3 regions of the Paenibacillus sp. FSL H3-0469 genome follow, and region 3 is predicted to be linked to each of the others. Evidence: riboswitches for the same ligand, from Rfam matches in the RefSeq annotation. Region 3 holds a riboswitch; each other region holds the start of a gene.

Region 1 (3,280 bases), 1.2 Mb from region 3:
TAATGTATCCGGTGAATTGCCCCGGGTGGGTGAACACCTCAAGCATATGCCGGAGCGGGTCTGTGCCGGAGCCGAACTCTCCGTTCATACGGCTCAGGGTAGCCTCAAGATCGCGGATCAGGCTATCGAGGTGGTTGTATTTATCCTCCAGCAGCAGCATGACCACCAGACCGTAATTCACCGATTGCTGCCGGGACTCTACGTTCTTGGCCAGCTGGCGTGCCGCCTCACGCAGTCCGTCCACTTCTATACGCAGCAGTCCTGCGAGGCTGTGCAGACGATGCTGCTGTACCCCGGCATATCCGGCGTACAGGCCGCTGCCGGTAACCTGGCCGCTAACATAAATACTGCCGGTGGCTATAATCGTAGATTGGCGGATATCGCCATAGACGTACACATTCCCCAGGGCTTCGATCCGTACAGATCCTTCCAGATCTCCCGGTACAATAATGTCGCCTGCGAACATAACGTCGCCCGCAGGCTCTGTCATCTCTCTGGTCAGCAGACAGAGCGGAGGGAAGTCGCAGATCCGGATGCTGCCGCTTCCTCCGCAGATGCGGGGTCTGCCTGTGTGGTTGGCTACGATATTACCGCAGGGAAGGAGCTTGGCATGATTGCCGGCAGCAAAGTAGATATCCTGCGGCGGGGGAGGGGGCAGAACCCTTCCGTCTGTGTCGAGGCCGGGAATGCCTTCCTCCGGCGGCAGTTTGCGGGCGAAGACCTCACCTGCAAAGGTAAAGGGAGCTCCCGGGAAACGGAGATACTCCAAGGGTTCCGCAGGCTTCTGAGCGGGGGATTCCTGTCCCCCAAGCATTCTGTTCCCCTCCAGTGTATGCTCCGGCAGCAGGAATTCCAGCCGGGCTTCCTTGCCGGGCAGCGGAGCTCTTCCTTCTGCGATGCATACGGGAAGATATGTAGGATTCTCCAGCTCCGCGTACAGGGCGGGAATGTTCAGGCTGCGCAGAATGAAACGGTTGTCCAGTGAAGAAATAATCTGTTCTATGGTGAGCGTGGACAGCAGCACCGCCGGGTTGGGCTGGGCACGGACGACCGCCTCGAAGGCGGCGGGACAGTTAACCAGATTCCAGGCGTACTTCTCTGCACGGTATAAAGTGAAGTGGACCTTGAGCTTGTCAGGCGATACGGTAATTTCATACTGCGGCTTCTCGCAGATCTCCCAGGTAATATAATCTGACTTGGTCACCTCGGTTGGCTCTGTAACGGTCTTCCAGTTGATCTTCAGGACAACAGGGTGGATCGCAGAAATGCGGGCGGGAGCGCCTCCGGGGAGCGGGGGAGTAATGAATATCTGGTTGTCCTGCACGAGGATAATTCCATTCTTATCTCCAGTTGTCCCGTCAGAAGTCCGGCCCTCCACAGAGAATGAATCCAGGAGACCTTTACGTTCAAGCATCAGGGACTCTACGAATTCATATCGGCTTGGTTCGATATCCTGCTGCGGCATGGTTGTAACCTCACTTTTTCGTATGATCAATGGCAATTCGTACAGAAAAAGAACATCATCAAGCCCGGAAGTCTTCCTCCTGAACAGCTGGCTTAAGTGGTCTCTATTGGCAGCCTGGCAACCGTAAACGCGGATTCTGGCGTTCTTAGGCCCATAGCTTTGCGTCCTGCCCTTTCGGGAAGTTTGCCTTTAGAAATAGATCAATGATATACATCCTGTAGAGGCGATGAATTGTGATCGACTGCAATCGACAAAAAGAATCATAAATAGTTCTTATGCGTCATTAACTTCTGCAAACAAGCTTAATTCTAGTACTTAAAGAGCTATTTTTCAACTATATTATGCCTATTTATCAAAAAACTCGAAATATGCAGCTCTATTTCGACAAAAAAACTGGTTTCCCAGCGCTTACAGCTTATGGAAGAGGGAGATGAGAAGAAATGCGGGTATTCAGCTGTTGGAACACCCTGGGCTTGGTAAAACCCGGACTGTTCCTTTTTAATAAGCAGTATTGCGAATGATTATGTCATATATGTGTTAACTATGTAAATAAACACAAACTTTCAGTGTATTATTTCGTAATAAAACCGAAGACATCACAAATTCGTTGTAATATAATCTAACTCATACCAAAGAAACGCGAGTTAATGTTAACTAAACTAACATTAATAGAGATAGCGACATCAGGAGAGGAGCATAAACCATGCAGATTGCAGCAACACCTTACATCTGGCCTTATGACGGGGCAGTGGACCCGGCGAAGACAGCGCTGATGATTATCGACATGCAGACGGATTTTTGCGGCAAGGGCGGTTACGTCGAGAGAATGGGTTATGATCTCTCATTAACGGCGCGGGCGATTCAGCCCATTCAGCGGCTGCTGGCACGTATCCGGGACATCGAAGGGTTCACCGTGATTCATACCCGCGAGGGGCATAAGCCGGATCTGTCGGATCTGCCGGCGAACAAACGCTGGCGCAGCCGCCAGATCGGGGCCGAGATCGGCTCCGAAGGACCGGCGGGGCGAATCCTCGTGCGGGGGGAGCGCGGCTGGCAAATCATTGAGGAGCTGGCGCCTGCCCGCGGAGAGTACATTATAGACAAGCCGGGCAAAGGCAGCTTTTATGCAACCGACCTGGACCTAATCTTGAAGAATAAAGGAATTACCCATCTGATTCTGACTGGTATTACTACCGATGTCTGTGTACACACCACGATGCGGGAGGCCAATGACCGGGGGTACGAGTGTCTGATCCTTGCGGATTGCACGGGAGCGACGGATGAAGCGAATCACCTGGCGGCGTTGAATATGGTTCAAATGCAGGGCGGGGTGTTCGGCAGTGTAAGTGATTCGCAAGCGGTGCTTAAGGCACTGGAGCAATACTAAATCATTCATAAACGGGGGAATTACCATGTGGAACAAGTCCAGAACGAAAGCACTGATGCTGTTAACCTCGCTAATGCTGCTCCTGACCGCCTGCGGTAACAATACGGATGCCGGAAAGGCCGAAGGACAGGGAGCAGAAGGCTCAGGCGAGCTGAAAAAGGTGGTGCTCCGGCTGAAGTGGATTCATCAGGCGCAGTTTGCCGGATTTTATACCGCAGTGGAAAAAGGCTTCTATAAAGAAGCGGGGCTGGATGTTGAGATCCGCCCGGGGGGCTCGGATTTCCCGGCTGTGCAGATGGTAGCTTCCGGCAGTGAGGAGTTCGGAGTTACCGGTGCCGACCAGGTCGTCATTGCCAGAGAGAAAGGCGTCCCGGTCAAAGCATTGTCCGCGATCTACCGCAAAACCCCGTTCGTCATGTTCGCGCTCA
Region 2 (3,280 bases), 1.3 Mb from region 3:
TAACCTCCTTATCGAATTCCACTTCATATCCATCTGCATTAAACAAAGCAGGCCAGTTCAATGTAATGGCTGAGTCTGTTGCACTAGCATTTATTGCTGGTATAGAAAAAGGTCTTAAAGATACAGAGGGAATCACTTCACGGGTCTGTTGCTCGCTCTCCCACGATAAGCTGGCCTGAGGATTCCCCATATCATTAGCGTATTCCATCTTCAGGTCATATTTTTTCCCCGCTTCAAGCTGGATGGTGCCTTGCTCCACATGCTGCTTCGTTGTCCAGGCATCCACCAGGAGCTGATCATTCACCCAGAGTCTGACTCCACCTGACGTTCTGGCGGAGAAGGTATATTGATCTGTATAGTTAGGTTGAATTTGCCCTGTCCATCTTACTGAGAAATGCTGGTCTGCTATCCCCGGCACACCCAGAACAGGTGGGCCAGCCAAAGAAATAGATTCATCCACCTTCACGGCCTTCTTGCCCGTAAAATCATTGCCGCTGTAATACTCGGCCTTAAGGCCCGACAGAACATACTTCAACAATGTACGTCCAGCTTGCTCATTCCCCGTATGTATTATAGGTCTTTGGTTCGAGATGACATTTCCGCCTACTGCAAATAATCCGCCTGTGGTGATATTAAGATGATTATTCACACTGACGTTGTCCCGGACAAACAGATCTCCCTGCGCTACATTTAGTTCTGCCCTTGAATTATTGGAAACCACTTCTCCAATAGACATTTCTTCGTCTACATTCATAGTTACCATAGTATTGATATTCATATTGCCTTGTACTACTATCCGTTCCGCGGATAGATCGAGCGAACCATTGTTATAGACCAAAGAACCTGCAAACAATTCATTATCTACTTGTACATTGGAATTATTATTTAAATGCACCGTCCCCTGTACCCATAGATTACCTAGATTCTCATCTGGTACAGGGTTGATAACATTAACATCCAACTCCGTATTGGCATTTAATCCTCCACGGAGGATTAGCGACCCGTACACCGTTACATTCAGCTTCCGGTTCGTATTCATGCCGTCGACGATTACAATGACAGGCTGTTCTGCGCTTCCGAACGTCACGCTTGATTCTAAATTCAATTGTCCGACTGCAATAATTGCAGGCTTCTTGCCGCTGGAGCGGATAGAGCTTTGAATAGCTTCAATATCCGAATTTCCTATTGCCACTGCATGTTGGCTAACCTGCTGTATTTGTTGTTCAATAGATTCTATTTGTTCGCGGATATGGCGGGAGATTTCTACCTGCAGGCCGTTCACCCTAATAAAAGGCGGAGCGTTGTGTATGTTGGTCATGCTTCCCGATAGAAGAACTTTGTCACCAACAACCTTATTGGGTTCAAAGGGCATACTTATTTGAGGCGGTATCAAGGCGGGAGTGTATGTATTAACCAATGAAAGTTCTATGCTATTGAGAGCCGTCTCCATTCCAGCAGCATTGATTTGACTTAACGTGAGTCTTCCATCTTCGACAGCAACCTTCTTCTTGACTGTTCTATGCTGCCCTGCTTCAAGAGTGAGTCCGTCCATCACTTTGATATTCTCAACAGAAAGGGAGTTGTTGCTGCTATATACAGAGTCACCTACGGTTACCGAGACTTCATAAGTACCATTGTCTAGTGCAATTTCCCATTTTCCATCCGGATGGATTCGTGTAAGGCTACTTATGCCGGAGTCATCGTATGTATCTCTTGAGACTGTTGCATCGGTATGATCCATGTTCCAGCCGTAGGAGTATTGGTTTTTGACGCTAAAAACGGCTCCAGAATCTGCAAGCTCTCCGTCCTGTACAGGGGCTTCTTCGGGCTGAAACCGGATCCTGAGAATACTGTCCTGTGCGGAAATTTTCATCCCTGAGAATTCTACAAAAGGTGCAAGAATTTGAGCCAAAATGATAAAACACAGTACCTTACATATAAAGCTTTTCCTATTTGTCATAAAAGACCTCCGCTCATTTAACACTTCAATTAAAAAAGGGCGCAAAAAAACCACCGGAAAGAGCGGCCCGGCTACCATTCACAGATGGGTATCTCCCGCCCTGTGGTAAGGCCCGTGGCTTTGCGTCCCTGACTTTCGTACAGGTTTGCCTTTTTAGTTCTAATGGTTAAATTCATGCGAAATCATTTTGAATTCACTTCAAATACAATCTGTACTTACCTTGGCAATAATACCCTATATTTGAATCATATAATATTGTTATTTCTGTGAACATTTAAACCCAGCATCTTCCGCACCACCACCCAGCTCCCCAGCGGCGCCGCACCTAGCAGCAGCATAAGCAGCGTAATGGTCTGCGGAGATTGGTCCAGTGACAGCACGGCGATGAAGATCAGCAGACCAAGGAGGCGGCCGCTCATCAGGCTAAGCTCTCTTAGCACTACCAATTCCACGCGTTTGCCGGCGCTCTCCTCGGACACTCCCATAAGGTCGAAGCTGGTGGACAGCATCGGCAGCATGTAGAGCGGCAGGCAGAGTGAGGTCCCGATTCCCATGATCAGGAGGGTGGTAAAATTCACCTTCCACAGCAGCGGAAGAAGGAAGGCGATGAGCAGCAGACTGCCTGCCAGCATACCGCCGAGCCGGGCACGGGGCTTGAACCATCTGCCGGCCGCATAATAGCTGATCAGGGAGACGGCGGAGGTCAGCAGGGCGAACTGTCCCAGCTTGCTCTCCTCCTGTGCAGCAATGTAGACGAGCAGACCGATCAGGAAGGAGAATACGCCTTCCCGGATACCCTGGAACACTAGCGCCGCCGCAACTGGCCGCCAAGGACTGCGCCTGCGGGTAAGCTCGCGCCAGGGCTCCAGCCAGAGATAGGCTTCGCCGCGCGGCCGTTTGCGCAGCCAGAAACTTAGCACAGCAGCCACCCCATAGATACATAAAGACAATATGAATACCATACGGTAGCCTTGTCCGCCTTGCCAGCGGGAGATCATCCAGCCGGACACCCAGGGGCCGGCTATTCCCGTCAGGGAACCCAGCAGACCCATCCACCCGTTATAGAAATCGCGGTTCGCAGCGTCCGTAATCTCGAAGAAAACAATGTTAAATGCCAGCCAATACAGCCCGATGGATAGCCCGAGGACCCCACCCAGCGGCCAAATATAATGCACTGCTTCTTCGCGAAGCCACAGCACCAGCAAATAAAAAAAGCCCGATACGGCAATTCCCAGCCGCAGGGCATTCATTTTGTTATGTTCTTTCACCCACTTGCCGCCCAGCCAAAAGCTGAGACCCACGGCAAGCTGCTGGGCCACG
Region 3 (3,280 bases):
AGCCGGGGCTTTCTTCTCAGGTACCGTCACTCCGGTAGCAGTTACTCTACCGGACGTTCTTCCCTGGCAACAGAGCTTTACGATCCGAAAACCTTCATCACTCACGCGGCGTTGCTCCGTCAGGCTTGCGCCCATTGCGGAAGATTCCCTACTGCTGCCTCCCGTAGGAGTCTGGGCCGTGTCTCAGTCCCAGTGTGGCCGTTCACCCTCTCAGGTCGGCTACGCATCGTCGCCTTGGTGGGCCGTTACCCCACCAACTAGCTAATGCGCCGCAGGCCCATCCCCAAGCAGCAGATTGCTCCGCCTTTCATTCTCTCCTCAGGAGAAGAAAGAAATTATCCGGTATTAGCTACCGTTTCCGGTAGTTATCCCAGGCTTGAGGGCAGGTTGCCTACGTGTTACTCACCCGTCCGCCGCTAAGTTTGAAAGGAAGCAAGCTTCCTCTCAAACTCCGCTCGACTTGCATGTATTAGGCACGCCGCCAGCGTTCGTCCTGAGCCAGGATCAAACTCTCCAAATTGGTATTTAGAAAGAGCGATTGCTCATTTTGAAACATCTGACGAGAATTTACATTCTCTAATTTGGATCTCACCGAAGTGATCTCCAGATACTCACTCGTTGTTCAGTTTTCAAAGATCAAGCTCGTTGTCAGCGCCGCTCACCACGCCACCAGCAACTCTTATAATATATCACGTTCATCCGAGCAATGCAAGCTTTATTTTTGAAATCACTTATTTAAGTAATCTCTCATTTCCTTTGCCGCTCAACAACGCTTATTTATAATAACCTATCCCTCTATTAAAAAGCAACCTTTATATAAATAAAAATAACCCGCTTAATTATTAAGCGGGTTATTCTCAGGTAATGCTATAGTTCACAGCTATCCTTAGTAGAATTTCGCTGCAGTATATTTGCTTGCTGATTTGACCAGTTCAGTTGATGCTGCGTTTTTACCCAGACCTGCATCGACTGTAGTATCAATCGTTACCCATTTGCCGTTCAGGAACACTTCATTCCAGGCATGGTATGAAGTTACATAGCTTGTATTCCCCATAACCAATTTGGTTGGAATACCTTCACTGCGGAGCATTGTAGCGAACAAGGATGCGTAATCGTAACAGATCCCTTTGTTGGTAGCAAGCGTGTTATCGTTGTTCGGAATATAATCTGTGCTTACGCTGTTAGCCAAAGAGTAATCATATTTCACGTTAGTTACGATGTAATTGTAGATAGCCTTAACTTTGTCTGCATCTGTAGTCAGACCCTTTGTAAGCTGGGCTGCCTTTTGAACGGATTTATCGGAAGAACTCCACTTTACATTCTGTACGGAGCTCAAATATACGGCATTCACATTGCTCATGGAGAGAGATACAGTCTCGGAAGATAGTACTTTGTACTTGTTGCCGGTAGTATTCTCAAGAACAGAGACCTTATAAGAGCCATTGCCTTGTTGCAGCGGGAACGTCTCGTTCGGTTTGGAAGTGTATAAGTTGTAAGTATAGCTGTTGTTGCCCTTGGTAATCATGAGCTTCATCTTCTTATCCTTAGGAACATCGTACGATACCCCGATAACCCCTTGATCAAGTTGTCCAACATTTAACCAGCTTGAATCTGCATTAGCGGCTTGAGCAGTGCCTGTCTGTACAGAAGTGACGATCACAAAAAGTGTAATCAACATTAAATAAAACTTCTTCATGGATAAAACCCCTTTCGGTAGCTGGCTGCCATTCTTACGGGAAGGCCCTTTAGCTTTGCGTCCCTACCTTTCGATAGGTTTGCCGTTATCGTATAAGCTTTATCTGTCCAATCTACTACCACATAATGACAGATTCTGAATTAAAACAAACAAAAAAAGCCTCTTCATTCGGTAGCTGGCTGCCATCCATGACGGGAAGGCCCTGTAGCTTTGCGTCCCTATCTTTCGATAGGTTTGCCGTTATCGTGTATTAGCTTCTGATAGTTCTATCTTACCATACCTCTATCTATTATCAAGACCCAAATTGCTAGATTCCACCACAAATATACTAAAATTTTATGTTTTTTCGACCTTTATCGCCTTGTCTTGATGGATTCAGGTCAGCTTCGCATGAATGATAAGTCTGTGGGTCGGGTTGACAAGCGGATCACAGGTAATAAGGGTCAGAATCTTATCATCATCCTTTCCCTTCAGTACCGAAATATCAGTAGGCTCTACAATAGATACATCATATACAACATATTTGTATTCCTGGCCGCTTGTAATAACAGTAATGGTATCCCCTTTACCGACCTCATCCAGTCTGTTGAACAGCCGCCCTGCCGTTCTTGACCGGTGTGCCGCAATCGCTGCATTGCCTACCGCGCCAATCGGAGCTGTCTCCTTCATATGCGCCGCAGCATGCTTCATATTAGTCTTGGTGGCGCCCTCCAGTACAGGCAGCTTCAGATCGATTTTGTCAATTTCAATAATGGCAGTGATCTTGCCTCCAACTTCAATCTCGGGCGCTGTAGTGGGCACCGGCTCTTCTGCACCAGACTCTTCCGCCAGCAGCTGGGTGACTTCCGCATAAGGCTTGCTCAGATCCTGGCTGGCAGGAGCGGTAGCCGAAGGAACGATTTCACTATAGGCCTGTTCGGCCTCTTCCAGCAGCTTCTGCTGCTGACGGTCCTCGTACCATTCGCTTCCTTTGGGGTAGAGCATAATCAGGACCCCGGCAAGTATAATCAAATAGGATAACTTCCGCATGACAATCGCCTCCGCAATATAGAATAAGTACTCCCGCCGCAGAATACGGGGAAGATATACTGTCTCTTTAGAATACCCATTTCCGGCTTCCAAAGAAATTAATGATCACTGTTATGAAGGTAACCAGCACCTTGGCCAGGAGCACCTGTATCCCCAGCCGGTCAGTCAGAAGATGAATCAACAGCACCGAAATGCCCAGCACCAGCAGATTCAGCACAATAAATCTCACCAGCTGCATCCGGTCAAAGCCGCCATTCCCGCCTCTGTCCCTTCCCTTAAAGGTCACCTTCTTATTCCAGAAAAAGCTGTTGGCCGTCCCGGCGCTATAGGAAATAATCTGTGCAGGGGTGTTAAGCATCCCCAGGGAATGCAGCAGGGTAAATACCGCAAAATCTATGAATGTGTTAAGCAGGCCCACCGCATTAAATTTCAGAAACTGGATCATGCCTGCGCGCCAAGCCTTATCTTGCATAATCGCTTTCCTTCCGGGTGTCTTCAGACTCTGTATCCGGGTAGCCTCTGGTCTCGCGCACGATATAGAGCGGTCTATCCTTT

Evidence for each region. A riboswitch is a leader RNA that binds a small molecule or an ion and turns the genes downstream of it on or off. The one in region 3 is predicted to bind cyclic di-GMP.
Region 1: it holds a riboswitch for cyclic di-GMP, as region 3 does, so the genes downstream of both, NSS83_RS17805 (flagellar assembly protein A) here and NSS83_RS23115 (transglutaminase-like domain-containing protein) in region 3, are expected to answer to the same signal.
Region 2: it holds a riboswitch for cyclic di-GMP, as region 3 does, so the genes downstream of both, NSS83_RS28705 (PA14 domain-containing protein) here and NSS83_RS23115 (transglutaminase-like domain-containing protein) in region 3, are expected to answer to the same signal.

Annotation. Positions count from the first base shown of each region.
Region 1 covers NZ_CP150302.1:4,068,237-4,071,516, reverse strand. The annotation lists gene NSS83_RS17805 (flagellar assembly protein A) at 1-1,465, opposite strand, end outside; cyclic di-GMP riboswitch class I at 1,571-1,663, opposite strand; gene NSS83_RS17800 (isochorismatase family cysteine hydrolase) at 2,169-2,852, shown strand; gene NSS83_RS17795 (ABC transporter substrate-binding protein) at 2,878-3,280, shown strand, end outside.
Region 2 covers NZ_CP150302.1:6,577,039-6,580,318, reverse strand. The annotation lists gene NSS83_RS28705 (PA14 domain-containing protein) at 1-2,038, opposite strand, end outside; cyclic di-GMP riboswitch class I at 2,019-2,120, opposite strand; gene NSS83_RS28700 (MFS transporter) at 2,206-3,280, opposite strand, start outside.
Region 3 covers NZ_CP150302.1:5,250,229-5,253,508, reverse strand. The annotation lists rRNA gene NSS83_RS23120 (16S ribosomal RNA) at 1-520, opposite strand, end outside; gene NSS83_RS23115 (transglutaminase-like domain-containing protein) at 887-1,696, opposite strand; cyclic di-GMP riboswitch class I at 1,710-1,790, opposite strand; cyclic di-GMP riboswitch class I at 1,864-1,945, opposite strand; gene NSS83_RS23110 (class D sortase) at 2,072-2,725, opposite strand; gene NSS83_RS23105 (GtrA family protein) at 2,793-3,197, opposite strand; gene NSS83_RS23100 (glycosyltransferase family 2 protein) at 3,187-3,280, opposite strand, start outside.